Regions from separate parts of the Photobacterium sp. GB-36 genome, predicted to be linked through region 4. Evidence: predicted binding sites of a transcription regulator. Region 4 holds the regulator's gene; each other region holds the start of a gene.
What was found. Region 4 encodes PurR, which represses purine synthesis genes. Its sites were predicted from a motif close to TNANGNAAACGTTTNCNTNA; they were not measured.
Positions count from the first base shown of each region.

Region 1: C9J46_RS04565 (NCS2 family permease) is a predicted target of PurR. The motif match lies at 3,084-3,103, and genes of this name have one in related genera.
Region 2: C9J46_RS10355 (NupC/NupG family nucleoside CNT transporter) is a predicted target of PurR. The motif match lies at 1,802-1,821, and genes of this name have one in related genera.
Region 3: C9J46_RS03090 (phosphoribosylaminoimidazolesuccinocarboxamide synthase) is a predicted target of PurR. The motif match lies at 1,250-1,269, and genes of this name have one in related genera.

Region 1 covers NZ_PYNY01000003.1:253,481-261,100, forward strand. The annotation lists gene frsA (esterase FrsA) at 1-1,068, opposite strand, end outside; gene gpt (xanthine phosphoribosyltransferase) at 1,226-1,684, opposite strand; gene C9J46_RS04565 (NCS2 family permease) at 1,754-3,043, opposite strand; gene C9J46_RS04570 (aminoacyl-histidine dipeptidase) at 4,136-5,596, shown strand; gene dinB (DNA polymerase IV) at 5,701-6,771, opposite strand; gene C9J46_RS04580 (response regulator) at 7,015-7,620, shown strand, end outside.
Region 2 covers NZ_PYNY01000009.1:20,792-28,411, forward strand. The annotation lists gene C9J46_RS10355 (NupC/NupG family nucleoside CNT transporter) at 334-1,623, opposite strand; gene C9J46_RS10360 (TatD family hydrolase) at 1,845-2,627, opposite strand; gene prfC (peptide chain release factor 3) at 2,844-4,433, shown strand; gene rimI (ribosomal protein S18-alanine N-acetyltransferase) at 4,508-4,963, opposite strand; gene C9J46_RS10375 (DNA polymerase III subunit psi) at 4,953-5,354, opposite strand; gene C9J46_RS10380 (glycerol dehydrogenase) at 5,525-6,622, opposite strand; gene C9J46_RS10385 (GNAT family N-acetyltransferase) at 6,810-7,313, opposite strand; gene C9J46_RS10390 (SCP2 domain-containing protein) at 7,303-7,620, opposite strand, start outside.
Region 3 covers NZ_PYNY01000002.1:311,791-319,410, reverse strand. The annotation lists gene C9J46_RS03100 (DUF445 domain-containing protein) at 1-190, shown strand, start outside; gene C9J46_RS03095 (metal-dependent hydrolase) at 427-1,191, shown strand; gene C9J46_RS03090 (phosphoribosylaminoimidazolesuccinocarboxamide synthase) at 1,390-2,493, shown strand; gene torE (trimethylamine N-oxide reductase system protein TorE) at 2,923-3,099, shown strand; gene torC (pentaheme c-type cytochrome TorC) at 3,142-4,320, shown strand; gene torA (trimethylamine-N-oxide reductase TorA) at 4,344-6,812, shown strand; gene C9J46_RS03070 (hypothetical protein) at 7,098-7,620, opposite strand, start outside.
Region 4 covers NZ_PYNY01000011.1:67,271-74,890, forward strand. The annotation lists gene C9J46_RS11830 (TfoX/Sxy family DNA transformation protein) at 1-477, opposite strand, end outside; cyclic di-GMP riboswitch class I at 612-702, opposite strand; gene purR (HTH-type transcriptional repressor PurR) at 901-1,905, opposite strand; gene C9J46_RS11840 (heme ABC transporter ATP-binding protein) at 2,311-3,150, opposite strand; gene C9J46_RS11845 (iron ABC transporter permease) at 3,147-4,184, opposite strand; gene C9J46_RS11850 (hemin ABC transporter substrate-binding protein) at 4,233-5,102, opposite strand; gene C9J46_RS11855 (biopolymer transporter ExbD) at 5,095-5,520, opposite strand; gene C9J46_RS11860 (MotA/TolQ/ExbB proton channel family protein) at 5,517-6,218, opposite strand; gene C9J46_RS11865 (energy transducer TonB) at 6,222-7,037, opposite strand; gene hutX (heme utilization cystosolic carrier protein HutX) at 7,419-7,620, shown strand, end outside.

The DNA of each region.
Region 1 (7,620 bases), on a different contig from region 4:
GCGCCCCAAAATTCCTTGATGCTTTAACGACCATGCCGGAAGATGAGAAATGATGCTCGTTTCTGATTGACCATTTTTACCCATTCGAGATGCTAACACATCAAGATACATCCGAGGGATCTGCTCAATCATCTTAGGTTGGGTCAACACGCTATGAATCGCGCCGCCCAAGCTAATACAGGTTTTTAAACGTGTTGGCTCCATAAAACCTAAACGAATAGCTGCATTACCGCCCATTCGTAACCCTAGCATTGCAACTTTATGGTGATCGACCCAAGGGACATCACGTATCTGCTGTAATAACGCTTGATGAAGTCGACTGGTATCTTCCGTTAAGTTCCAACGATCACAATGACCGACAGATGGCATATCCAGTGTGACCATCGCATAACCTGCCGGCCCTAAATAATCTTCATATAAGCGCCATAAATCGCATTGCAATGTATCTAATCCACCGCTAACGATCACTGTCGGTAATAGTTTATCGGTACGAGGCAAATGAATGAAGGCTTCAAAGGTTTTACCTTCATACTTGACACTAATCGTTCGCATATCATGCGGGCGTAATTCTATCGCTTCACGATAACTTTGATTGGCTTGCAATTCTGCTTGATCAGCCAATTGATCGCCTTTGATATACGGATACGCGGCAATACTGTAATGCGTGCTGGCTTTTAATAACAACTCAGAAGCTTTAAGTTTCTCACCTTCATTTAATAGAAGACGTGCTTGCTTTTGATAGCTTGCGCCCAATTGAGCCCATTCATATGTCCAGTTACCTGGCTTATAGCCAATCACCGTATCCAGTAAATGTTCACTCGTACGTGGAGATTTAGCACCCGCAATACGAGCAAGTACCGCTTCAAGCTCTATCGGATCGACGCCCTGCCAAATCCATTGTGGGCGACGTAAAACACGGTACCAGCTAGCCTTACTCTCACCATCCAGCGCATTGTTCACTCGCCCACTACGCACATGAGCAATTTTAACCAAATTCGATGTCTCTTTAGAGGTTGGTCTTGGGGCAAATAACTTTTCGGACAAATTTTCAGGGGATGGCTCAGACACGGCACTCTCCACGTGGTCTTGATGATGTGTAGTGATGATATACCCAAAATCACTTACGTATGTCGATTTAAAACAAAAAAAGACGCCTTATCGGCGTCTTATTAATCAATCTTAGTTTACAGCAGCAAAGCAATAAACCTTGATAAAGGGAGAATGCTTATCGCTTAGCGATTGGATCGACAAACGTTACTGCCATATCCCACGGTTGTTCAATCCACGTTTCTTGTGGGATATCAACAACGTAATCATCAACTAAATGTTGACCTGCAGGTTTTGCGCATACTGTTACAAATTTACCACGTGGGTACAGTTCACGAATTTTTTCAGCAGTACCGCCCGTGTCGACTAAATCATCAACAATAATAAAGCCTTCACCATCACCTTCTGCTTTCTTGATCACACGCATATCACGTTGGTGATCATGATCGTAGCTTGAGATACATACGGTATCTACATGACGGATACCCAGTTCACGCGCCAAAATAGCAGCAGGAACAAGACCGCCACGGCTAACAGCAATAATACCTGTCCACTGCTCAGCAGGTAGCAACTTTTCAGCTAGCTGACGAGTGTAAGTTTGCATGTTATCCCAAGTGATGATGAATTTATTACTCATAGATAAAGAACCTCTGGATCAACGATGTTAAATCGCCCTAAATAGATAAAGCTTTATGAAATCTAAAACTTAAAGAAAAATTATTTTTGCAAGGAACAATGCTGAAATAACCCAAACACTGATATTTACATCACGCCCCTTACCACTCATTGCTTTAACCGCAGCATAAGTGATAAAACCAAGGCCAATACCTTCAGCGATAGAATAAGTTAAAGGCATCAACAAACAAACCACAACAACCGGTGCAGCTTCTGTTAGATCACGCCAATCAATTGCCACTAACCCCGACATCATCAAAATCGCGACGTAGAATAATGCACCAGCCGTTGCGTAGGCAGGTACCATGCCAGCTAATGGAGCAAAAAATAGAGCGAGTAAGAATAATACACCAACCGTTACCGCAGTAAGACCGGTACGACCTCCGACTGCGACACCGGACACACTCTCGACAAAAGAAGTGGTATTCGATGTACCCAATAAGGCACCAACAGAGGTTGCTGTACTATCTGCAAGTAACGCGCGATTTAAGCGTGGCAACTTGCCATCTTCACCGATTAAGTTTGCTTTTGTCGCAACACCGACAAGCGTACCTGCGGTATCAAATAAATCGACAAACAAGAAAGCAAACACAATTGAAATCAGGCCAACTTCCATTGCCCCCGAAAAATCTAATTGCATAAAGGTTGGTGCAATGCTTGGTGGCATTGACATAATGCCGCCATAAGTCACTTCACCAAATGCAATACTCAACCCAGTAACAATTAAGATTGCAATCAAGACTGCAGCTTTAAAGCCACGATGAACAAGCGCTATGGTTAGAAAGAAACCAAGTGCTGCCATCACAACAGGAAAACTAGTTAGATCGCCTACTTGTACTAACGTCGCAGGGTTATCTACGACAATGCCTGAACTCTGTAATGCAATGAAGGCAAGGAATAAACCTATACCTGCAGAAATTCCGGTTCGCAGCGCCATTGGTATGGAGTTAATGATCCATTCCCGTACTTTTAATAAACTTAACGCAATAAAACACAAACCTGATAAGAAAACAGCGGCTAACGCAACTTGCCATGTATACCCCATGCCTAGCACAACGGTATAAGTAAAGAAGGCATTTAAGCCCATGCCTGGTGCTTGTGCGACAGGATAGTTAGCAAAAAATCCCATCACAAAACAACCGATCATCGCAGCTAAACAGGTTGCAACAAATACTGCACCTTTATCCATTCCCGTACTGGATAGCATAGTAGGGTTTACAAAAATGATGTAAGCCATGGTCAGGAATGTCGTTAAGCCAGCAAGCAACTCCGTTCGCACAGTTGTGCCGTGTTCCTTTAGTTTAAATAACTTCTCAAGCATGTTTCTCTGTTCCTTGGAGATTGACACGTTAGTATTAAGCAAAAGAAAACGTTTGCGTTCTCAATTCGAGCGCGATTATAAACATCAGATCTATCAATTTCCAGAAAATATCGAGTAAATGCACAAAACTAAGACTAATAAATTTAATTTTGTTTTTTTGGCTTTTAAGAACAGATAATTAGCAATATAAAATCAATGCATTAGCTAAAATATGCCAAATTAATATATTTCATCTATTTTATATTTATGAGATCTACAGCAATAAAACGTACTAAGGATCACATCGCGATGTGTGACTAACTTGTTATGACGATTTAAAGGTAAAAAAACGCCGCTTCAAAGCGAAGCGGCGGCGAATGTTGCAAATAATCGCTCACGATTATTTAGTATTCTCAAGTTAGGGGGTGAACAAGCTGTTCGGCTAACTAGTCAGCAACTAGATAACAAAATTCTTAATAACCAAAGTAATTAGGGTAAGTAAAGTTACCTGTATATACAGAGCGGTTATTCCAAAAGTGTGTAATTGAATCAAAAATTTTCATTTTAAATCACCTTATAAATAAGTAATCCAAATTAACCACATAAATATTTATGCGCTTAATCCTTGGAGGGGAAAGACCATCGTGGTCGCACTTATCTCGGTTCCATGGAGGCGATATCTCGGGTTCATCCTGAACGTGTACAGTGTTTTCTCATACCTTTATGAGACTGTCTAAATCATAACCATTACGTAATTTACTTTCAAGCATTTCCTTTAACCTCGTCACACTTTTTACAAAAAAACATTGTTAAACCAATTTTGATGTAATTTTTTTCAATTTTGATCGGTTAAATCTTGCTTTATGATCAAGAAAATAAATATAAGAAATAATTACGTAATCATCAGCTCAATGTATACAAGTCAAGCGCCGTTAATACTTATTCATTATCGTATTCGTGGTTTAAGATTTTACTTTTTTCTCTACCTCCACCGAAGTCTGAATGATATGCTAAAAAAAATGCGATGGAGTAAATCGCTACTTATATATGTCATTTGACGGCTAATAGCCTGACAAGTGTCACTGGACCAAAATTCTATAAAGGTAGGCTTCCGTGTCTGAAATCAGTCAACTATCTCCTCAAGCTGTATGGCAATTTTTCGATCAAATTTGTTCGATCCCTCATCCTTCTAAATATGAAGAACAATTAGCACAATTCATCATTGCGTTTGCTAAAAAAGAAGGCTTAGATGTTCGCCGTGATGAAACAGGTAACGTCATTATTAAAAAGCCAGCAACAGCAGGCATGGAAAACCGTAAAGGTGTGGTACTTCAAGCGCACATCGACATGGTTCCACAGAAAAATGAAGAAACCGTTCACGACTTCACAACAGATCCTATCCAACCTTTCATTGACGGTGAATGGGTAACGGCAAAAGGTACAACATTAGGTGCTGATAACGGTATGGGTATGGCAAGCTGTCTTGCGGTACTGGCTGCTAAAGATATCGAACATGGCCCATTAGAAGTACTACTTACTATTGATGAAGAAGCTGGCATGACCGGTGCTTTTGGTCTTAAAGAAGGTTGGTTAGAAGGTGACATTCTACTAAACACTGACTCTGAGCAAGAAGGCGAAGTCTACATGGGTTGTGCTGGCGGTGTAGACGGCGCAATCACACTTGATATAAAGCGTGAAGCAACACCAGCAGATCACCAAGCAATTAAATTAGTCCTAAAGGGCTTAAAAGGCGGTCACTCTGGTTGTGATATTCATACTGGCCGTGGCAACGCAAACAAATTACTGGCTCGCTTTTTAGTCTCTCATGCAGACGATCTTGGCTTACGTATTAACAACTTCACAGGCGGTAGCCTACGTAACGCAATTCCTCGTGAAGCGTCTGCGATTGTTACCCTACCAGCTAAACATGTTGATCAACTAAATACATTATTCGCTCATTACAAAACGCTACTAAGTGCTGAGCTTGGTCATGTAGAAACAGATATCAACCTATTTACTGAATCTGCTGAACTACCAACAGATGTAATGGTAATGGCAGATCAAACACGTCTAATCAATGTATTAAACGTCTGCCCTAACGGTGTTATCCGTATGAGCGATGACATTGAGGGCGTTGTTGAAACATCACTAAATATGGGTGTTATCACGACAGAAAGCGATAAAGTGATCGTACTTTGCTTAGTCCGTTCTTTAACTGACTCTGGTCGTAGCTATGTAGAAAGCATGTTGCAATCATTAGCAACCTTAGCAGGCGCACAATGTGAGTTTTCTGGTACATATCCAGGTTGGAAGCCAGACGCCGATTCTGAAATCATGCACGTATTCCGTGACATGTACCAAGAGATGTATGGTAATAAACCCAACATCATGGTGATCCACGCAGGTCTTGAGTGTGGCTTATTTAAAGAACCGTACCCTGAAATGGACATGTTATCATTTGGTCCTACCATCAAGTTCCCACACTCACCTGATGAGAAAGTGAAAATTGATACCGTTCAAATGTTCTGGGATCAAATGATTGCAGTACTTAAAAATATTCCTGTTAAAAAATAAACTTACGGAATAACAAAAACGGGCTTAACGTGATCTCATGTTAAGCCCGTTTTTATATGCACTGTAATAAATGTGTCAACAGAGAAGGTTCTGTTTTCATCTAATCAAAAACCAAAAGAAAGCTGTTGCGCTTTTAAACCAACCTCTAACCCAACACTTAAGCCTATTAAGCGTATCTCACGAGAATTTTGTCGGGTCATCGCTTCTTTTAATAAATCGATAAATTGCGCTTTATCTAATTTAGGATAAATATGCTCAACCGTAGTTTGTTGAAAGTCTGCAAATTTTAACTTTATACCTTGCTTGGCAATATCTAACTCAGGCCGTACTTTACGTAATCGTTGCTCAAGCTCAGGATATAACTGATCAACCACTTGCCAACACTGATCAAAACTTGAAATATTTTGACTAAAGGTACGCTCTACCCCAACCGACTTTCGTTGTCGTTCAACAATCACTTCACGCTCGTCAATACCGTGTGCTCGAGACCATAATGATTGCCCAAATTTGCCAAATTGCTGTAGCAGTAAATGACGGTCATAATTTTGTACATCACGACCAATATACAAGCCTTTCTCATGGAGTTTTTGAATAGTTACCTTTCCTACCCCAGGTATTTTTTCTAGTTTTAGTTCAGCAACAAAACTATCCACATCTTCAGGTGTAACCACATATTGACCATTAGGCTTATTCAGATCTGAAGCAACTTTGGCAATAAACTTCACCGGAGCCACACCCGCAGAAGCGGTGAGCTGTAACTCCTCTTCAATTGCACGGCGAATATCCTGAGCAATTAAGGTCGCAGAGCCATGAAGCATTTCGCAATCAGATACATCTAAATATGCTTCATCTAAGGATAATGGCTCGATTTTATCCGTGTACCTTAAGAAAATAGTCCGTATCTGTTGGGATATTTCACGATAAACCTGCATTCTGCCTGGCACTAAGGTTAAGTGTGGGCATAATTTTAAAGCATGAGCCGTTGGCATTGCTGAATGAATACCATATTTACGGGCTAAGTAATTACAAGTACTGACGACGCCTCGCGTCGAGCGGCCACTAATTGCTATCGGAATATCACGTAAAGCTGGATTATCACGAGCTTCAACGGCAGCATAGAAACAATCCATATCGACATGAATAATTTTCCTTTGGCCTGCTATTTGTTTCGTTATATTCGCCACCAAAGACACTCGTAGTTACTGTTTATACATACAGCTATTATAACTATGAATTACGATAGTTGGAAAACTAAAAATATTCATCTAAAAAGGAATACAAATTAAGTTTGATATTTCACCAACAAGATCACAAAAATAAAACCTAATAAAATATTTGATAATCAACCCATTACATCTAATGTTATAAATATCAATATACACCGAATTTATTATGCGTATTGCTAAAAGGAGTTAACTTTGCAACATCAAGTACTTGTTGTCGAAGATAGCCGCGCATTTCGTCACTATCTTGATGACCAATTGAAACAAGCTGGCTTCAAGGCTATTTTTGCCGAAAACCTATCACAAGCTAAAAAATTATTAGCCGCCCCAAAACGTTATCTTTGTGCTGTACTCGATTATTGCCTTCCGGATGGTCAAGATGGTGAAATCATCGATCTCGTATTAGACCACAAGGTCAAATCGATCGTTTTAACTGCCCAATTTAATGAAACTATCCGCGAAAAAGTTCTTGCCAAAGGCGTTTTAGATTATTTACTTAAAGATAGTGCAGCTTCCGTTGCCTACCTTGTACCACTATTACTTCGTCTAGAAGCTAACTTAGAGCATAAAGCACTCGTTGTTGATGATTCTGACATGGTACGAAATCATGTCAGTCATTTATTAGAAAAACAGAACCTCACGGTATATGAAGCCTCTGACGGTAATGAAGCGCTACAAATCATTGATGATAATCCAGATATAAGCTTAGTTATTACTGATAACGATATGCCAGAAAAAGACGGCATTACTATGACCCGTGAAATCAGACGTGAGTACAGTCGAAATAAAATGGCGGTATTA
Region 2 (7,620 bases), on a different contig from region 4:
ATAGCAAGACCGCCGTCTTAAGCCTATCAAACTTATGTTTCCACCAGTGGATAATGTGTTTACTAAAATAGAGAATCAGAAACAGTTAATGAGCACTTCTGACGTCACTATTTACTGCTGAGTCTGATACTACCTATCTCAACACACTTATAATCTTTAGCATAAGAATAGCAGAGTGGAATATAAGAAAAGGGAACGCAATCGATTTTATGAAGTTAATTTAGAACAATAGCCATAATGTTTACTTTTTCTGTTGATAACCAAAAGTATCAGGCATAAAAAAACGCCCCAATTTTCATTGAGGCGTTCTTCTTTATTCAGTTATCTCTGCAATTACATTGCTAAAGAGATAAACAGACCAGCAATCGTTGCAGACATTAGGTTAGATAATGTACCTGCTGCTACTGCCTTCATACCAAAGCGAGCAATCTCTGCACGGCGACTTGGAGCAAGGCCACCTAGACCACCAAGTAGGATTGCAACCGATGATAGGTTTGCGAAACCACATAGTGCGAATGAGATGATAGCTTTCGTCTTCTCAGTCATTGCAACACCTGTTTGTGCTACAACCATACCGCCATCTGCCACGTCTTTTAAGTACGGTGCAAAGTTTAAGTAAGCCACGAATTCGTTAACAACAATCTTCTGACCAATGAATGAACCCGCCACTTGTGCTTCACCCCATGGCACACCAATTAGGTACGCAAGTGGTGCGAAAATGTAACCTAGGATAAGTTCTAGTGTCAGCTGAGGCATACCAAACCAACCACCAATGCCGCCTAGCATACCGTTGATTAGTGCGATTAGACCGATGAATGCTAGTAGCATCGCACCTACGTTTAGCGCAAGCTGCATACCTGATGATGCACCGGCCGCTGCTGCGTCAATAACGTTAGCTGGTTTTTCAACACCTTCTTCGTCGACACCGGCAATCTGCTCTACAGGCTGCTCTGTTTCTGGCTTGATGATTTTAGCAAACAATAAACCACCAGGGGCTGCCATGAATGATGCTGCAATTAGGTACTCTAGAGGAACACCCATTGATGCGTAACCTGCAAGTACACCACCAGCAACTGACGCCAAACCACCACACATTACTGCAAATAGCTCAGACTGAGTCATTTTAGGAATGAATGGACGAACAACTAGTGGCGCTTCTGTTTGACCAACAAAAATGTTTGCTGTCGCTGACATAGATTCAGCGTGAGAAGTACCCAATACTTTACGTAGACCACCACCAAGGATGTTGATAACAATTTGCATCACACCTAGGTAGTAAAGAACACTGATCAACGCGGAAAAGAAAACAATAACAGGAAGAACGCGTAGTGCGAATACGAAGCCGCCACCACCGAACACTTCAAACATTTTGTCCGATGTTAGACCGCCAAATAGGAAATTGATACCGTCATTACCATAAGCAATAACATTAGCAACTGCCTGAGACATGCCATATAGCACATCACGACCAACTGGTACATAAAGAACGAATGCACCTAATAAAAATTGGATAGCGAACGCGCCTCCAACAGTACGTAGATTAATTGCTTTACGGTTGTCTGATAGTAGTACCGCAATAAGTAGCAGTACAACCATCCCAACCAGGCTCATAAACATGCTCATGGTTTATGTATATCCTATTAAGTTAAGTTTGGCGTCTCGACAATTCGGCTCTATTAAGAGTCGGGCGCATTATACCCATCGATGCGCGGACAAAGTAATGCTAAGTTCACAATTTTGATGCCACAATCATGAAAGAGTTAATCGATACGTGAACACCATCACAAAAAGTTCACCCATGAAACGCAAACGTTTTACGCAATCGTTTACCTTTTGCACCAAGATCACGATGGGATTTTGAAAAGTTCATGTGCCGTTAAGGTTGTCGCTTCAGTGACAGACTCGATACTTATCCCTTTAAGAGACGCAACAGTATTCATTACATAAGCGATTTTTTCCGGTCTGTTCGGCTGACCTTGGAAACCACAGACGGGCATATCTGGCGCATCGGTTTCTAACACAATCTCAGAGAGAGGTAATTTCGCGATAGTCTCTCGCGTTTTTTTCGCACGCTCATAGGTGATAGTGCCGCCAACACCAATTTTTAAGCCTAGATCTATTAATTGAACCGCTTGCTGATAACTGCCACTAAACCCATGATAGACCCCACCTTGAGATGGCGTATCTGCTCTTATGGCTCGCACTAATTCAGGAAAGGCTTTGCGGCAATGCAAAATAATCGGCAGTCGATAGATATTCGCTAACTGTAATTGTGCTTGTAACCATGTTTGTTGTAATTCTCTATCAAGGGTTTCAATGGCAAAATCTAGTCCACATTCACCTACGGCAACACATTTTGAATATGGTTGTTGAAGTGCTTCCTTCAACTCAAAATGTAAACGCTGACAAACGTTACTCGTATGCTCAGCACTAAAGAAAGGATGAATACCTAAACCGTAATAAAGTGCGGGATAGCGCTGACATAACAGCTGTACTTTAGCCCAATTCGATTGCCCTACCGTTGGGATCACTATCTGGTTCACCCCTCCCTCTTGCGCCAATGCCAATGCTCGCTTTGGGTCATCATTAAAGGGGGGGAAATCAAAATGGCAGTGGGTATCTATCATAAATATTCCTGTAGTAACTAATACGTAAATAGTGATGATTCAATATAATCTTAATATTATTTCTAACTACCCTTAATGATTCTTATACACCTAGATTGAGTCTCGCGCTAAAATCAGCGACAATAAGCAGTAACTCACTCCATTCATTCTGTTCTGTTGCTTTGCTTGATGTAATACGGCAGCAACGGAGTACTTTTATTAAAAAAGAACACGCTAATGTCGCAAACTCAGTTTCAGGGCGAAGTATCAAAACGTCGTACTTTCGCTATCATCTCTCACCCCGATGCGGGTAAGACCACCATTACTGAAAAAGTACTGTTATTCGGAAACGCTATCCAAAAAGCCGGTACAGTAAAAGGCCGTGGTTCAAACCAACACGCCAAATCAGACTGGATGGAGATGGAAAAAGAACGTGGTATCTCGGTAACTACATCTGTAATGCAGTTCCCATATAACGAGTGCCTAGTAAACCTTCTTGATACTCCAGGACACGAAGATTTCTCTGAAGATACTTACCGTACCCTAACCGCTGTTGACTCATGTTTAATGGTTATCGATGCGGCAAAAGGTGTCGAGGATCGTACTCGTAAGTTAATGGAAGTGACGCGTCTACGTGATACACCGATTGTTACTTTCATGAACAAATTGGACCGTGATATTCGTGATCCAATGGAGCTTCTTGATGAAGTAGAAAATGAATTAGGTATGGCTTGTGCCCCTATTTCATGGCCTATCGGTTGTGGTAAAGAATTCAAAGGTGTTTACCATATCCACCGTGATGAAACGATCTTATACAGCACAGGTCAAGGCCACACAATTCAAGAGCAACGCATCATTAAAGGATTGGAAAATTCTGATCTTGATGAAGCTGTTGGTACAGAGCTTGCGGAACAACTTCGTGAAGAGCTAGAGCTTGTAATGGGCGCATCAAATGAATTTGATGAAGAGCTATTTTTAGCCGGTGAACTAACACCAGTATTTTTCGGTACCGCACTGGGTAACTTTGGTGTTGATCACATGCTTGATGGCTTAACGGCATGGGCACCTGCACCACTTTCTCGCCAAGCGAATGAGCGTGAAGTTGAAGCAACAGAAGAGAAGTTTTCTGGCTTCGTATTTAAGATCCAAGCAAACATGGATCCTAAACACCGTGACCGTATTGCCTTTATGCGTATTGTATCGGGTACTTACACCCAAGGTATGAAGATGAACCATGTTCGTACTGGCAAAAATGTAAGTATTTCTGATGCGGTAACATTTATGGCAGGTGATCGTTCTCGCGCAGAAACGGCTTATGCTGGTGATATTATCGGCCTACATAACCACGGTACGATTCAAATTGGTGATACCTTCACTCAAGGTGAAAGCCTGAAGTTCGCAGGTATTCCTAACTTCGCACCAGAATTATTCCGTCGTATTCGTCTTAAAGATCCACTAAAGCAAAAGCAGCTATTAAAAGGTCTGGTACAGCTTTCAGAAGAAGGTGCGGTACAGGTATTCCGCCCACTGCAAAACAACGATTTGATCGTTGGTGCGGTTGGTGTACTTCAGTTTGATGTGGTTGTTGCCCGTCTTAAAGCGGAATATAACGTTGAAGCAATCTATGAAGGCGTTAATGTAGCAACTGCGCGTTGGGTTGAGTGTAATGACGTGAAAAAACTCGAAGAGTTTAAGCGTAAGAACCAATCTAACCTTGCTCTAGATGGTGGCGATAATCTCTCTTATATCGCCCCAACGATGGTTAACTTAAACCTTGCAAAAGAGCGTTTCCCTGAAGTTGATTTCCGTGCAACTCGTGAGCACTAATCACCTCAGCTAGATAGAACAAAGCCGAGCATCACGCTCGGCTTTTTTATATCACTTACTCACTGATTATTGGCCTAGCCAAAAGGCATAAACATATACGCCATGATCAAGGCATCTTCACGCCCATTTTCCGTTGGGTAGTAATCAATACGGCGGTTAGTTTCATTAAAGCCTGTTGCTTCATAAAGTTTATACGCACCGGTATTACTCTCTCGGACTTCTAACCAAATCTCTTCCGCTTGCTTGGCTTCTAACGCATCAATAAAACCATTGAGTAACACTTTGCCATATCCCTTTCGTTGATGAGCAGGATCAATAGCAATATTTAACAGTGTTCCTTCACCCGCGACTAATTGACCAAAGCAGTAACCTACTACCTGATCATCAACGACTAACACATAGTTTGCTGCAATACGATTTGGCTCTTTACGGATCATCGACTCTGCCCATGGAAAAGCATGAGCCGCTTGTTCAATACGCCAAACATCATCAACATGCTGGGTGTCTAATGGAATAATTTTATACGTCATAACTACAGATCTGTTGCCATAATGCTTTCTTCGATGAAGGATCATTATGCATTAAGTGTAAAGATACGGAATTTAATACCTGACAGCCTGTCGGGTGAGCCCCTTGGCAACCAGCAAACCAACACCATGTTAAATAATGCTCACCGACTTGTTCAACGGCTTCAAGAGGTAAACATAATGCTTGTTCTGGCGTTAGTTTCATACTGCTCAGGATCCGTCCGAAGAGCCAAGCATCATGCTCATTAAGCTCATCATTGGTTATCAGTAGTAACTTGCAATGTTCAGGTAGATCGATAACAGGGATCTCTTGATTGGGAAATATTTCAGGCCTTCTAACCTGCCAATAAGTGAGTCCCATTTCTTGTAGAACCTGAATATCACGTTGTTTCATTCCACACCTGCTATCTTTTCTATCAATCACAGCATGTCTTGAGCACGCTATGAGGAGCAATGAGCGCAGATCCTACCAAATTACGTATCGGTTGTACTCATAAAGCTTACTCAAAACAGAGATAAAAAAATACCGGCTCTAGGCCGGTATTTCTCTCACATAAAATCAACTTAGTCGTGATAACGTTGTGCTAATTCATTGGCTGCAATCACCGCTTGGTACACTTGCTCCGCACTCACAGCAACAGGCATATTACTCATTGAGCCGCTTGGTGAACAGGCAAGATCAACAATCTGACGCCAATCATCTTCAACCCATTCATTAATACCAAAATCAGCCAATGTCAGTGGTAACCCTGCCATTTTTATCACGTAAATTACATTCTCTATTTCTTCAATATCGGCTTCCTCTAGTACTAATTGTACTAATAGACCAAATGCTACTTTTTCACCATGTTGAATATAATTAAACTTCTCAAGTGATGACATGCCATTACAAATCGCATGTGCACACGCAATGCCGCCTGATTCTGCCGCCACACCGCTTAAATACACAATGGCTTCTACCATTTCTTCTAAGGCCGGTGTAACTTCCTGACGGCGAACAGCTTCCATCGCCATTTCAACGTTATCGACAATCAACTCATAACACATAAGAGCCATACCGAGTCCGGTACGTGACACACGTTTTTGTACTAGATTAAGTCCAGCAGCGTAACAACAAGCACGCGTTTCAAAAAAGGTTGCTATCGCATCACCAATACCCGCGGCAAAATATTTTTCCGGCGCTTGAGCAATAATACGAGTATCTGCTAATACCACATCAGGGTTTTGCGGCAATAACAAATAACGATCAAATTCACCGCTCTCTTTATAAATAACAGACACCGCGGTACAAGGTGCATCACTTGAGGCTATTGTTGGGAAGATCACCACTGATGCATTGCTATAATGCGCAACGGCTTTCGCCACATCCATGGTTTTACCACCACCAATACCAACAACAACATTGGCATTTTGTGTTATGGCTATCTTACGTAAACGTTCAATTTCATTATCAGTACATTCATATTGAAATTTCTCGCAATATGCCTTGATCCCCGCGAGTTCTAAACAAGGCAACGCTTCTTGTTGAACACGATCTAAAATGAAATCATCACAAATCAATAAGGCATTATTGCCAAAGTCTTTTATAAAAACATCAAGTTGAGAAAGTAAATCTTGACCAATAATGAATTTTTTTGGCGATGTGATGCTGCGAGGGATCATCGGTGACAGTCCTAATTATATTTATATAAATAACAAACTATCACGATGTAGTAATTAGCTATATGTAGAAATTAGATATCTTACTTCTCAATACTAATGATTTTTCAATATAAAAAGCACAGCGTAGTATCGCTGTGCTTTCATTGTCAGACATTAAAGCATTAATCAATAAATACGTACGATGTATTTATTGTGCGTTGAATTCGTTACAGTATTCAACTTTACCTTGATATTGTGCGACGGATTCAGGAAAAACTTCATAAACCATAAACGTATTTTCTGTATCAGGCAAAGTAGCAGTAAGTTGATGATCAACGGCTTTTGTAAAACCCGCTTTTTCATAATATTCAGAATTTCCCACCGCCACTATAACGGGATAATCAAAATCAGCGAGTACACTTTTTGCTTCTTCAAGCAACGTCAAACCAATTCCCTGATTTTGGTAATCATCACGAACCGCTAAAGGCGCTAGGCCTTGCCAATTGGTGTCAACACCATCAACCGTTACAGGGCTAAAAAAGGCATAACCCACCACTTCACCTTCATCATTACACGCCACCAGCGATAGGGTTCGATTTCCATTTTCGCGTAACGCCATAACAAGTTTAGCTTCAGCATCAGTGGGAAATACGGCTTTTAATAGCGTATCAATCGTTAAGATATCAGCGGGAGCTTCGGATCTAATGAGCATTTAAGGCCTCTTGGGCAGCACTGCGATCATGCATACCTTGATGAATGAAATCGGCAGATTGCTGCAAAATAAATTTCACAGGAGCAGGTAAAGAATCAAGATCGATACTATCCATCAAGTTTTTAACTTCTAGCCCTAACTCAGTATCCCCTTCAATTCGAAGACGACGTTGGAAGAACAGTGTATCAGGATCTTCTTTCCGTGCAGCAATAAGTACTAAATCATTACACTCACCACTGAAACTCACATCTTCTTGTTCACAAGATTCCGCTACAACTAACTTTTCATTTTCGTAACTTATAAACCA
Region 3 (7,620 bases), on a different contig from region 4:
GCCTGAATCACTCAATGATATCGAAGAGACGATTGAAGAAATTATCGATCAGCGCCTGAATGAATTAACCCCAAAAATGGTCAAAGAAATGGTGCAAAAGATGATCAGTGAACACTTAGGCTGGTTAGTCGTTTGGGGCGGTGTCTTTGGTGGTGTGATCGGCATTATCTCAGCATTTATCGCTGCATAACTTTTTCTCTCCCTGTGAATTAGCGCCTTAGTTAAGTTACTCCAACTTTACTAAGGCTTTTTTATCTCTTTTTCTCCCCATCAACGCTCTAACACACTTAACAGATAAATACTCCGTTTCGTTGTTTATTTATCCGAACAAACATAAAGTACATGCTAGAATTGTGATATTGGTTGAAATTTATGACCATATAATGATAAACACAACTGTATATAAACCCAGTTGGAACTTTCTTCTTGGCAAACTTTTCTACTCACTTTAGTGTTGCAGCCGTTGCTAGTGGTTTAACGGCCACCGCCTTCTTATCGGCTGATCATATTTCGCCTTCGGCGGCAATTTGGATGACATTTCTTGGCACTATTGGTGGCCTATTACCTGACATAGATTCAGATCATTCAACATCGATGAAAGCCTTGTTTAATATCTTGGCTGGTTTTTGCTGCTTCATTTTAATTAGTCATATTTATACTCAAGTGACGATGCTTGAGTTACTACTCTATAGCGCAGCACTGTTTATTACTATCCGCTATATGGGAAAAGCGGTTTTTGAACGCCGTACTGTCCACCGTGGTTGCTGCCATTCAATTGCGTTTGTTCTGCTCATTGCCCTATGTTGCGTTCATGTAAGCTCTATCATTGGACATACCGCCGAAACCAGCTGGCTAGCAGGTAGCTTTGTTCTTTTTGGTGGTTTTGTTCACTTGTTGTTAGATGAAATTTATAGTGTTGATCTTTCCAACCAACGTCTAAAAAAGTCATTTGGAACAGCATTAAAACCCTTTTCCGTTAGGAACCCTCTCATTAGCTTGGCGCAAATAGTGGCAATTGTTTTACTTTTTGCGACCGCACCGTCTTATCATAAGACATTGCATATTTTAACCAATTGGCACCACTTTCGGTTTAGTCCCGTATGGCTAAACTGGACTGATATTCAAGTATGGGTAACCCACTTCATCCATCAAACACCACAAAAATTAAGCAGTATCCACCAGCTATTTTAAACATAGCCAAGGCGATAAACATTCCAATGTCTATCGCCTTTTTTGTTTTAATCAAACCAAAGGCAAACGTTTGCTATTTTACTGGCAGTGACTTACTTAACCTTGTATTATGCGATTACGATGATTGATAACGATGTGATTTTATTCATGTCATTATCCTTCTGCATTTCTGCGTAATCTTTGAATAGGACTTTCACGATGAGCCTTGCCGATCAAGTTTTAGCTGTTAATGATGATCTCCCTATCCGTACTGATAAACCCGTTCATAGCGGTAAGGTACGCTCTGTTTACTGGCTTACAGAAGCTGACAGTCAACGTTTGATTAAAGAAAAAGGCTATAACGTTCAACCCGACGCACCGCTCGCTATTATGGTGATCAGCGACCGTATTTCTGCTTTTGATTGTATCTGGCACGGTGAAGGAGGGCTTAAAGGAGTCCCAGGGAAAGGTGCTGCGTTAAATGCGATATCTAATCACTGGTTTCAATTATTTAAAGATAATGGATTAGCGGATAGCCATATCCTTGATATCCCCCACCCTTTTGTTTGGATTGTACAAAAAGCAAAACCTGTGATGGTTGAAGCTATTTGTCGCCAATACATTACCGGTTCAATGTGGCGTGCATACAGCAAAGGTGAACGTCATTTCTGCGGTATAGAATTACCTGAAGGGCTAGAAAAAGATCAAAAGCTCCCTGAACTACTCATGACACCATCAACCAAAGGGATTCTAAAAGGCATTCCGAATGTTCCTGAAGCAGATGATGTCAATGTCACTCGTGATGATCTCGTCAATAATTTCGCTGCATTCAACTTCCGCAATACTGATGACATTACCCAGTATGAAAAGTTATTGGCAGAAGGATTTAATGTTATCAGTAATGCACTCGCAAATATTGATCAAATCTTTGTTGATACCAAATTTGAGTTTGGCTATGTAACAGATGCTAGTGGTAACGAAAAACTCATTTATATGGATGAGGTGGGAACACCCGATTCTTCTCGTATCTGGGATGGCGCAGCTTACCGCGACGGTCAAATCGTCGAAAACTCAAAAGAAGATTTTCGCCAAGTACTACTTAACACTTTTCCAGAGCCCGATATTTTATTAAATAAAGATCGCATGGAAGAACGCTTTGCTCTTGCTCGTGACAACGAGTTACCACAAGAAGTACTCATGCAAATATCGCGTGTTTATACGGGTATTGCCGAAAAAATCACCGGAAAAAAGATCACATTAAGCAAAAACCCTAAAGCTGAAATTATTAATATTTTACGTAATCACTATCAGCTTATTGATTAAAGCTTAAGCGCTGTAATTATCAATAAAAAAATAGGCATTCATATAATGCCTATTTTTTCATCAGTAATGTTATTCATGCTATTCATATTTTAAGCAGCAATTAATTGCTATAACACAATTACACCTACACATTCAAATAACGATTAATACAACTTTACTTTTATTTTATTACAATCAAACAACCAATAATACAATCACGAATAATCCCCCCTCCTTTAAATTAAAACATACCGTCATAAATTTTAACTTTTCTACTTATTATGTCTTTTATTATTACAGTATAGGGTCAAAATCAAAAAACACTGTAAAACATAGGGTTAACTCTAAAGTATTAATTGAACTGCATGTGGTGGTTAATTTATGATCGCAATATAAATAGATTTAATAAAAATATTTATAACTACTCATTTTTACAAATTAGGAGGTTGTATGAGCAGTGCGACTGATCAAGAAACCAAGCAAACTCGTAGCCGAGAATGGAAGATGTTCATTTTTATCGTCGTCTTTTTATTTCCAATTCTCAGCGTCATTTTTGTCGGGGGCTACGGCTTTACCGTTTGGATGCTTCAACTCTTCGTATTTGGTCCACCAGGACATGGCGGTTAATCCCTAATTAATCACCGTTAGCATCATATAAGAGAATCTATAATGAAATCATTTTTGCTTAAAGCTTGGCAGACCCTATCACGTCCAAGCGTTCATATTAGCCTAGGTGTACTAACCCTTGGTGGCTTTATTGCTGGCGTTATTTTCTGGGGTGGTTTTAATACTGCACTAGAAGCAACCAATACCGAAGAGTTCTGTGTTAGTTGCCACGCTGACAACGTTGCACCTGAATACGCCAACACTATTCATGACAAAAACCGTTCTGGTGTTCGTGCAACTTGTCCTGACTGTCACGTTCCACACGACTGGACAGATAAAATCGCGCGTAAAATTCAAGCAAGTAAAGAAGTCTTCGCCCACGTAGCTGGCTTCATTGATACCCCTGAAAAATTTGAAGACCGCCGCATTGTACTGGCTCAACATGAGTGGGAACGCTTTAAAGCGAATGGCTCTCAAGAATGTCGAGATTGCCATGACTATAAAGGAATGGACTTCACTAAGATGTCTCCTGTTGCTCGCGTTCAAATGAAGAATGCAGCAGAGCGTGATCAAAGCTGTGTAGATTGTCACAAAGGTATTGCTCACCACTTACCGAAAGATATGGATACCAGTGGTGGCATGATATCTGAGTTAGTACAGCTATCTCACGATACTAAGTACAACAAAGGCGAAGAAGTGTATAGCGTACGTTTCCTTCCTGTTTATGAAGATAAAGATATGAAGGTAGAAGCTGGCCTATTAAACCCTGCTTCTGGCGTAAAAGTGATCGATGAAACTGACAAAGCAGTTGAAGTTGAAATTGCAGGCTGGCGTAAAGACAAGGGCTATGGCCGAGTGATTCAAGAAGACTTCGGTATGAACATTCCTGTTGCATCGCTCCTAAAAGAATCTGCACAAAACGACAAGGTTGTTGATAAATATGAAGAGAAAGTTGATGACCTAACAGGTCTTCCTTGGCAACGTGTAACAGCAAAAGTCTGGATGCCAAAAGACTCGCTTGTTAATGACATCACGCCAGTTTGGGAAAAAGCGAAATCAGCTTACACCACTAACTGTTCAGTTTGTCACACTCAACCTGCTGAAAGCCACTTCGATGCCAATACTTGGCCTGGAATGTTCAACGGTATGTTAGCGTTCGTTAACTTTGACCGTGATAGTGAAGCCGTGGTGCGTAAATACCTTCAGAAGCACTCTTCTGATTTTTCTGACGCACAACACTAAGTATTGATGGAGTTAAAATAAATATGTCTGTATCAAGAAGAAGTTTTCTTAAAGGCCTTGCAACAACAAGTGCTGCTTCTGTTATCGGTCCTAGCCTACTCGCATCATCAAAAGTGTTTGCAGACGATCAAATTGGTCAAGGTACATGGCGTTACTCCGGCTCACACTGGGGCGCTTTCCGCGCCCATATCTATGCCGGTAAAGTACAAGAAATCGAAGCGATTGAAATAGATAAAAACCCAACCGAAATGCTAAAAGGCATTAAGGGCGTAATCTACAATCCATCACGTGTACGCTACCCTATGGTGCGTTTAGATTGGCTGAAGAAACACAAATTTAGTGGTGAAACTCGCGGTAATAACCGTTTTATCCGTGTTACATGGGATGAAGCATTAGATTTGTTCTACCGTGAACTGGAACGTATTCAAAAAGATTACGGTCCATGGGCATTGCATGCAGGCCAAACGGGTTGGCGTCAAACGGGTCAGTTCCACAGCTGTACCAGCCACATGCAACGTGCTGTGGGTATGCATGGTAACTACATCACTAAAGTAGGCGACTACTCAACAGGTGCTGGTCAAACCATCATGCCATACGTGCTCGGCTCAACAGAAGTTTACGCACAAGGTACTTCTTGGTCTGAAATCCTTGATCACAGTAAAAATGTGGTGCTATGGGCAAACGATCCGGTGAAAAACCTGCAGGTGGGCTGGAACTGTGAAACCCACGAATCTTTCCCATATCTAGCGCAGTTAAAAGAGAAAGTTGATAACGGTGAGATCAATGTGATCTCTGTTGATCCGGTTAAGAATAAGACCCAACGTTACCTAAACAACAAACACCTATACATTAATCCACAAACCGATGTGGCATTTATGTTAGGTGTGGCGCATACCCTGTACAACGAGAACCTTTACGATAAAGAGTTCATCAAGATGTACTGCCTTGGTTTCGATGAGTTCATTGGTTACGTAAAAGGTGAAACCAAAGATCGCGTTGAGAAAACCCCTGAGTGGGCTGCTGAGATCTGTGGCGTACCAGCCGATCAAATTAAAGATTTTGCTCGTATGCTGGTTAAAGAGCGTACTCAAATTCTGTTTGGTTGGTGTATTCAACGTCAAGAGCACGGTGAGCAGCCATACTGGATGGGTGCGGTTATTGCCGCGATGGTTGGTCAAATCGGTCTTCCTGGCGGTGGTATTTCATATGGTCACCACTACTCTGGTATCGGTGTACCTTCAACGGGCTTTGCTGCACCAGGTGGCTTCCCTCGTAACGTCGATGAAGGTCAAAAGCCGAAATGGGATAACAATGATTTTAACGGTTACAGCCGCACTATCCCTGTTGCACGTTTCGTTGACTGTATTTTAGAGCCGGGCAAAGAAATTAAATACAATGGTTCAAAAGTTATTCTTCCTGATTACAAAATGATGGTGATCAGTGGTAACAACCCTTGGCATCACCACCAAGATCGTAACCGTATGAAGAAAGCGTTCCAAAAGCTACAAACCGTTGTAACGATTGATTTTGCTTGGACGGCCACCTGTCGTTTCTCAGATATTGTGCTGCCAGCATGTACCCAGTTTGAACGAAATGATATTGATGTTATGGGTTCATACAGTGGTCGTGGTTTACTGGCTATGCATAAACTGGTTGATCCGCTTTACCAATCTAAAACTGACTTTGAGATCTTTACAGAGCTGACACGTCGCTTTGGTAAAAACAACGAATACACCCGTGGTATGGATGAAATGCAATGGGTTAGTATGCTTTATAATGATTGTCGTAAAGCGAACAAGGGTAAGTTTGATATGCCTGAGTTTGATGTATTCTGGCAACAAGGTTTCTTAGACTTTGGTACAGGTAAGCCTTGGGTACGTCATGCTGACTTCCGTCAAGATCCTGAAATTAACGCGCTAGGTACACCATCAGGCTTTATTGAAATCACAAGTCGTAAGATTGGCCGTTACAAATACGAACACTGTCAAGAACACCCAATGTGGTTTGAAAAAACAGAACGTTCTCACGGTGGTCCGGGCTCTGATAAACACCCGTTCTGGCTGCAGTCTTGTCACCCAGATAAGCGTTTGCACTCACAAATGTGTGAATCGGAAGAGTTCCGTGCAACTTACACTGTACAAGGTCGTGAACCTATTTACATTAACCCTCAAGATGCGGCTGAAAAAGGCGTCAAAGATGGTGATGTGGTACGTGTATTTAACGACCGTGGACAGCTATTAGCGGGTGCAGTGCTGACTGACAGCTACCCTCGCGGTATTGTTCGTATCGAAGAAGGGGCATGGTATGGCCCTCTTAACGAAAAAATTGGTGCGATCGACACTTATGGCGATCCAAATACACTAACTATGGATATTCCATCTTCTGAACTTGCGCAGGCAACAAGCGCACAAACCTGTATTGTGAACTTCGAGAAGTTTAAAGGTGAACTGCCACCTGTCACCTCGTTCGGTGGTCCAATTGAAGTCAGCTAATTAAAATTAGTGTCTGAATAATATTAAGCCCTAACCTATCTGTTAGGGCTTTTTTTACTCTTAAATTTGGTAAAACTTTACTATTGGGGATACTTATTCTTGAAAGAGAAAAACAACGCAGTCATGGTTTATTCAATTCAGGTAGTATAACGGGCATTTTGAGAGGCTCTATCGGATAAAGCGGTAAATAAGTGACGTTGTTATTTTGTAATGAGTAATAGTAAAGAAGAAAAAAGGCAACACTACAAAAAGACCCGTCAGCTTAGGGCGGGTCATAGCAGCATCTTATCCAATAGAAGATTTCAGCTCTGTACACCATGCATTTGCAGGCCATATACCGTACGTCTGAACTTCTTTTTTACCTTTATTCCACTGATTAATAGGATCTTTCCAAACGACTTCACATCTATTACTTGAAAAAACACCGGGTAACTTAATAGATAACTGAACATCTACGGCATCTTTAGGCAAATAAACTGAAGCACTTTGTGGTGCAGGGAAGGCACCAGATTTGTGCTGAATATTTTTATTCGTTACTGTCTTATATGCTAATTGCCACTTGGTTATATACGTACTACCGGGCTTACTATTGATGATGAGTTCTAACTGATTAATTGGTTGAGTCCAATTATTGATTGGACGTTTACCGTCAATTGAAGTAAACGTAAAAGCAACAGGAACCAGATCAACGATTTCATCTCTTGTTGCTGGGAATTTAGTTGCAGTAACAGAATTACTGCCTTTTTCAGAAATTAATTTTGGAGTAAGACCTATTTGATCTTTCTTTGGTGAGGCCACATTCACCGAG
Region 4 (7,620 bases):
TTGTGATTCTTGAAGTGCTTTATATGCGCCAAGAGAGCCCACTGCTAGAAGTTGTTCAATAGTGTTTATGCCTGCTTTTTTAAGCATTCTTTCATTTGATAATCGTAGATTAGGTAAATCTTTAATTCGGTCAGGTACGCAACTCTCCTTTTCTTGCTTGTCTTTTTCTGCTGCATCCAGTGAATACCTACCTTGAGCTACAATCTTTGTGGGTTCATCCCACCATTGGTCGGGTATTGCATAGTGCTTGGTTACAACAGGGAAGCCACGTTTTTTATAAACATAGGGTTCCAAGCCAGCTTGTTTGAATTCCTTTTCAGTTTCAGCATTTGCACGTAAGTGAAGTTTATCGTTCACAACTAATGCAAACATTGTATCACCAGAAAAAATGCCAAAACCGCCAAACATCGACCGTGATTTTATTGAACCAAAATGGTCAAATAATTTTAATGAATCTTTTAATATTGGTTTATCCATGCTTCTACTCGGTGAAAAAATATGAGTGTCACCTAAACATTAAGAGCGAGGAAATAGATTAATTAATCTACACATTGATACTGTCAATATATTGTTAAGTTTGTGTCATAATATTGTCGGTTCAATAATAATCCTTCGGTAACCCCGCTACCTTGAATTATTAACATAATTTTTAGGCCGGTGGTTTTGCGTCTTAATCTTTCAATTAATTTGCCAGTTCGTGACTATATAAAGTTATATTAAATAATACTTTTAATATTAAATCTAAGCTCTCAAAAATGTGATATTGGTTCAGGTATTTGTTCTTAGCTTATTTTAATAAGCTTTATAATTATAAATACTCATGATTGTTTTTTATAAGTAAAAAAAAAGCCAACAAGGTTAACTTATCGGCTTTTCCTTAACATAGAAAGATAAATTTTATTAGTTGAGATCTTTAACCGATTTTCTCTCAACAAGTTTAGGCGTCATTTCAAAGGTTTGACGCTCATGATTCTTGTCTTTCACACGCTCTAGCAAGATTTCGATGGCCTTTTTACCTAAACGACGTTTAGGCTGGTGGATAGTTGTTAGCGGTGGCGCAAAGTAGGGCGCAAGGTCAATGTTATCGTAGCCAATGATTGAGATATCATCAGGAACACGCAGACCTGCCTGTTCAAAGGTACTGATCAGAGCCATGGCCATAATGTCGTTAAAGCAGAAGATAGCAGTAGGGCGATCTTCCATTGCGATAAACTTATGAGCAGCTTCAACGGCTGACTCACACTCAAAGTCACCGTCAAGTAGCCAATTAGCATTAACAGTGAGATCTGCTTCTTTCATCGCTTTACGGAAGCCCTTTAGGCGCTCTTGACAAGTAGACTTATCAACTTGCCCAGATAAACAGCCAATTTTCTTATGACCATTTTCAATAAGGTGCTTAGTCGCAATATAACCGCCGTTTTCAGCGTTATCTAGAATATTATCAGTATGTGGGCTTTCTGGGCCCCAGTCCATGATAACCATAGGAAGATCATTTTTACGCTCAAGTAAATCGAGCAGCATTTGATCCAGATCGCTGCACATAACCAATAGGCCATCAACACGCTTTTCAGAAAGCATACGTAAGTAATCACGTTGTTTTTCTAAGTTACCTTCGGTGTTACATAAGATCAGTGTGTAGCCTGCACCATAACAATATTCTTCAACACCATGCACAACTTCGGCAAAAAATGGGTTAGTCGATTTAGTGACTAACATGCCGATAGTACGTGTTGTATTACATTTTAAGCTTCGCGCTACTGCACTTGGGGCGTAGTTAAGTTCATCTACTGCAGCCAAAACTTTTTGTTGCGTTGCTTCTGCAACAAAGCGTGTTTTATTAATCACGTGCGACACTGTAGTAGTTGATACACCTGCCATACGTGCAACGTCTTTAATGGTTGCCATATTTATTCTTCTTATCATGGTCAGATTAGGATCTGACAAAGGTTTTTGATACCAAATTGATTAATTACGTAGTCTATGGCTTACGAGTTCACTCGCAGAGATGAAGATCCTTTAGTTATTAGCTACTTAATTATTCAATTTGATACCGAATTATAGGGTGTTGCAATTATCATGGATCATAAACAACTAAAGCCGCAGTAAAATGCGGCATTAGAAGATAGAAACTATTTTTACACTAATTACACATGTAATCGCTTGCGATCACATTTTACTGTGTGTTTTGCGTTGTGCAATCTTTCTATTCAACTTGATTGAATTAATTGATCATTAACCGTAAAAACTCGATGTTTGTCATGCTAATAGCTTCAATTTATTGTGTATATCTAGTCATTAATAGATAAAACGTTAAAAAACAGAATGATTGGCTGATAAAAGATAAGGAAAATCACCACTTGGATGAGTATGAACACTGACAGGCCAACCATATAAGGTATCTATTACTTCAGGAGTAAGAACTTGTGTTGGCGTGCCGTCGGCTTTTATTTCTCCTTCATTAAGGAAAATCATCCGATCAGTGTATTGGGCTGCAAGGTTTAAATCGTGCAATACCACAATTACAGCGGCGCCTTGTATAGCCATATTTTGGGCAATTTGTAAGGTGTGGTGCTGGTGGGCGAGATCGAGTGCTGAGGTGGGTTCATCTAACATCAAGATACATTTATCACCGGCTTTACTGAGTTGTGTTAAAACCCGGGCAAGGTGTACACGCTGTTTTTCACCCCCCGATAAGGTGGGGTAGAGACGTTTAGCTAAATTGTTAATATCAACATATTGCATGCTTGATGCTGTTGCATCTTTCAGTTCAGGCGAAGTGAGCTGCAATGGAATTGCGCCTAGCTCGACAACTTCTTTCGCGGTAAAGGCAAACGATAATGCGCTATGTTGTGGAAGGACACCTAAGTGACATGCCAATTCTTCCCGAGCCCAATTATTAAGCGGTTGATCAAAGAAAGAAACCGTGCCTGATTTTGGCGTAATCTCACCACATAATACTTTTAACAGGGTACTTTTACCTGCACCGTTTGGCCCAAGTAATGCGGTGACTTCTCCTGCGTGAATATCAATATCAAGATGATTTAGCAGGACTTTATCACCGAATTGTAATGATAAGTCGCGAGCCTGAATAACACAGACTTTGTCGCTACTTGCTGTAAAATCGACCTTTGCTGAATGATTTAACGTCATGACATCTGACTCTTTTGATTAACTAATAAATAGATAAAGAAAGGCGCGCCTAACATGGCGGTGATGATCCCAACCGGCAGTTCTTGAGGCGAGAATGCGCTTCGAGCAATCATATCGGCAACCAAGAGGATTAATCCGCCAAGTAAAGCCGAAATTGGCAATAAGGTTCTATGATTTGGACCAGTTAGCATTCTCCCCACATGAGGAATAACCAAGCCAATAAAGCCAATCGGGCCACAAACGGCAACAGTCATACCCACTCCCGCAGCACATGTAATAATTAAATTACGTTTTAGTTTTTGGGTGTTAACCCCCATATGTCGAGCTTCAGCTTCGCCTAATAACAACGCGTTTAAATTACTGGTATGACGATAAAAATAGGTAAAGAGTAACCCGAATGTGCAATAGGCGAGAATAATGCCTGTCCATGTTGCACCAGCCAGTGAACCCATTGACCACAATGATAAATCACGTAAGGCTTGATCGTCGGCAACATAATTGAGTAACCCAAGCCCTGCGCCTGAAATTGCGGTTATCGCGACACCAGCGAGTAGCATGATCATCACCGATGTGCCGTTTTTATCTGTGCCTAAGCGATAAACTAAAACGGTGCTGATTGCGCCGCCAATAAAGGCAAAAATAGGCACAATAGCGAAGTTTAAAAGCTGAGGGAATGATGCGGTGAGAGGGGCAAATAAGACAATGGCCAATGCAGCACCTAAGCCTGCACCGCCAGTGATTCCGATGATCCCAGGATCTGCAAGCGGGTTGCGAAACAGTCCCTGTAGTACAGCGCCACATACAGCTAAAATTGCACCGATAGCAAAACAGAGAAGCGTACGTGGTAAACGAATTTGATGGATCACTAGGCTGACATGTTTAGCAAGTTCATGATCACCGGGTAATAGTGCTAACAAACTTTGTTTATAACTGATCGCCATAGGACCTATAACAATAGAAGAAAGCCCTGTAAAAATAAGTAAGGCGATACTTATTATATAAATATGATGGGCTGAGAAGCGTTTTGCATACATGTAACAACAACCTTACGCACGAATAAATAGGGATGATAGAGGCGTAATTTAAGGATAAATAGCCTGATTAAGCTTTAAAGCTTCATTAACACTCTCGAGTCCTAAACCACCAATGAGCGCAGTACTTTTTATTGTGAGTAATGCATTATTTGTTGCAGCCGGTGTTGCGGCAATTAATGGCATTTGGGCAATAAGATCTTGCATGTTTTTGATCTTGCTAGCTGTACGTGTGCTCAACAAAATAATATCTGGTTGCATGGTAACCAGCGCTTCACCAGAAATAGGCTTGTAGTTACTGATTGATGTTGCAGCAGGGTTTTTAGCACCAGCAAGTGTAATGATGCTATCTGCAGTAGTATTACTTCCTGCAATGTTAATTGGGCGACCATCATGGATCATTAAGAACAAGACTTTTTTAGGAGTCTTAATATTGGCTGTTGCAGTATTAATTTTATCTAGCTGAACATTAAGCTTTTGTTTTAGCTTTTCAGCACGATCTTGATGATCAGTGAGTTTAGCAATCTGATCAATACGTGTAAGCAAATCTTTGACGGTTTCCCCTGAGTTAACAATATCAACTTCAACACCTGATTGCTCAAGTAGGTTAAGTGTACTTTGTGGCCCCATTTCATTAGAACCAACAAGGTGAGTCGGGGATAAAGACATTAAGTTCTCAGCTGAAAGCTGGCGGTGATAACCCACTTTAGGGGTTGATTTATCCACTAATCCTTTACTTGTTAGATCAACGGCGACGACTTGATCATTAGCATCTAAGGCGTTAATGATTTGAGTAACTGAAGCACCAGCACTGATGATTTTATTTTTCTCAGTTGCTGAGTCCGTACTTGCTTGCGCGTAGCTACTAAGTCCTAACACCAGCGTCAATAAAGAGGTTTTTAATAGAGAGAGTTTATGCATTGTTTGATTCTTCCATAAGTAGCTGAGTCGCTTTGATATTATTTTCTTGCAAGAAGGCGAGTAATTTGAGCATTTGTTCAACAGAGGCTGCTTTATCTGCACCAATCACAACAGGTTTCGTTGGGTTAGTTTTCACTTCTTGTAACAAGGCTGTTTTGAAGTCATCCCATTGATTGATTTTTTTACCTTGCAGTGCCCAATAAGGTGCTTCTGATACTAAATTAATAGCAATAGGATCGGCTTGGGTTGTCTGTAATGTTTTGGTTGCTGTTTGTGGTAAATCGACATCGAGGGCTTTAATTTTCACTGTGGCTGTTAACAGTAAAAACACCATGACAATAAAAATAATATCCAGTAATGGAGTCAGGTCTGGATTCATTTCCTCAGTTTGGAAAACGCTACTGTTGGCTTTGATCATGATGCAGTCCCATTAACGGCAGGGTTTTGTTCGCAGGTATCACAGGCTGATGTTTTCCCGTTTTCAGCGTCAACATTCATTCCTTCAAGCCAAAGATTACAACGGTTTAAACTGTGTTCTAGTTTAGCCGTAACATTATCAGCCCATAGCCCAAGTAGTTGTGCACCAGTAATGGCAGGAAGTGCGATGATCAAACCAGCAGCTGTTGTTCGCATAGCAAGACCAAGACCGTCAGCAAGATCGCTGGGAGTCACAGAGCCTGTTGAATGGGAAATACCGGTAAACATATCAATTAAGCCAAGCACTGTACCGAGTAAACCAAGTAACGGACTAATAACACCAATCAGACTTAATAAGCGTAAACCTGAACGTAATTCAGTGCGTTTTTGTATTAACCAAATAGCGGCAGCATCTTCACGTAATGGTTTAGTGAAATGGCGATGCGCAATTAACATCGCAATTCCTTTATAAAGCAAAGGGCGTTGCTGTTTTAGCTCCTCGGTTAAATTATCTAGTGCGTGTTCGTCGTGACGGTTTTGTTGAGCAAGGAGTGCTGTAACTTTTGTTTTGCCTACACCGGTACATAACAAAACTTGAATAAGACGCTCAGTTAAAATCATAACAGTGAGCACAGAACAAATAATAAGAGGCCACGCCATTAGGCCAAGTTGCTGGTTGAGGTTATCAATAAAAGGCATGATTTAATCCAATTTGAAACGAACGGGAATTTGAACACGGTGTGCAATAGCAATGCCGTCAACAATATGGGGTGAGAAGCGCCACTTTTTAATCGCTTTAAGTGCCGCATCATCAAGCACATTGGCACCAGATGATTTAACCAGTTTTTGTTTAACTTGATGACCATCTTTTGCAATCAGTACTTCAACTAAGACTGTGCCTTCAATACCACGACGTTTTGCTAATTGTGGATACTTCACAGCGGAAGGTTTCGTGGCAAACGTGGGTTTTGAGACCAATTGAGGTGAATGTGCTCCAACGGTTGTTTTTTTAGCTTTAGTTGTCTTATTTAATGCCAGTTGTGATGACACAGGCTGGCTAGAATTTGTTGGTTTAAGTTCAAATTTCTCAGTTTTTCGTTGGGCATTTGTTACGTTTTTAGTCGCTGTTTTTTTCTCAACTTTTTTCTGAATATTTTTCGTTACTACTGGCTTCTTTTCTATTTTTTTTGGGGCTTTCTTCGTGGGTTGAACCGGAGCTTTAACTGTTTTCTTTTTCTTTTCAGGTTGTGATTTTTTGACCAACTTTTTCATTGTTGTTTTTGGTGCAGGTGTGTTTTTAACAACCGGTTGAGGAGTCACGATTGCTGAAGGCTGAGCCGTAGCAGGTGCAACGATGGTTTCTGGTTTTATATTAGGTAGTGATACTAAGTTGACAGCCACACTCGTCGACTTTTCAAGAGGGACTGTAATGATCTTCTTCTCTGGCATTGCTGACACAATAAGACTGTGGAAGAGAATAGAGGCACAGCCAGCAATGAGATAACGTTTTATATTCACAATGTACGCCTTATTGAACAGATGAAGGAATGTGAACTAAATGTTTAATTGCGGTTTTTTGCATGGTGTATTTCTTAATATAATTCCGTTTATTCAATAGATTAGAGTTGTTTTTCAGATGTAACACTAATGTTTATAACCAGTATATACATCATTATCCATGAAATACGAATAATATCAATTATCATTTGCAATATTATTTGATCGTTAATATCATGAGCACAGTTAGCCGATGATGTAAGACTTAGACTTGCTCAATTGAGAACGTTTAAGTAACAAAGGCTAAAGTAAAAATGCATAGAATTTATGGACGCAATAAATAGTTTTTTTTCTATGGAAGCTGGTTGTATAGAAAAATATCTAAAGAGAAGGAAAACCAAGGTGTTTGAGCAATACACTCGTGAAGAATTGAAATTGAAAGTCGCTGATTTATTAACTGATAACCCAAAACTTCATGCTGTTTCAATCGCAGAGCAATTAGCCGTAACAGAAGGTGAGGTTGTCATGTCTTACCCTGATGAAATGGTGTGTTTATTGCCCGGCCACTTAGCGAAAACAATCGTAGAGTCGTTACCTGAATGGG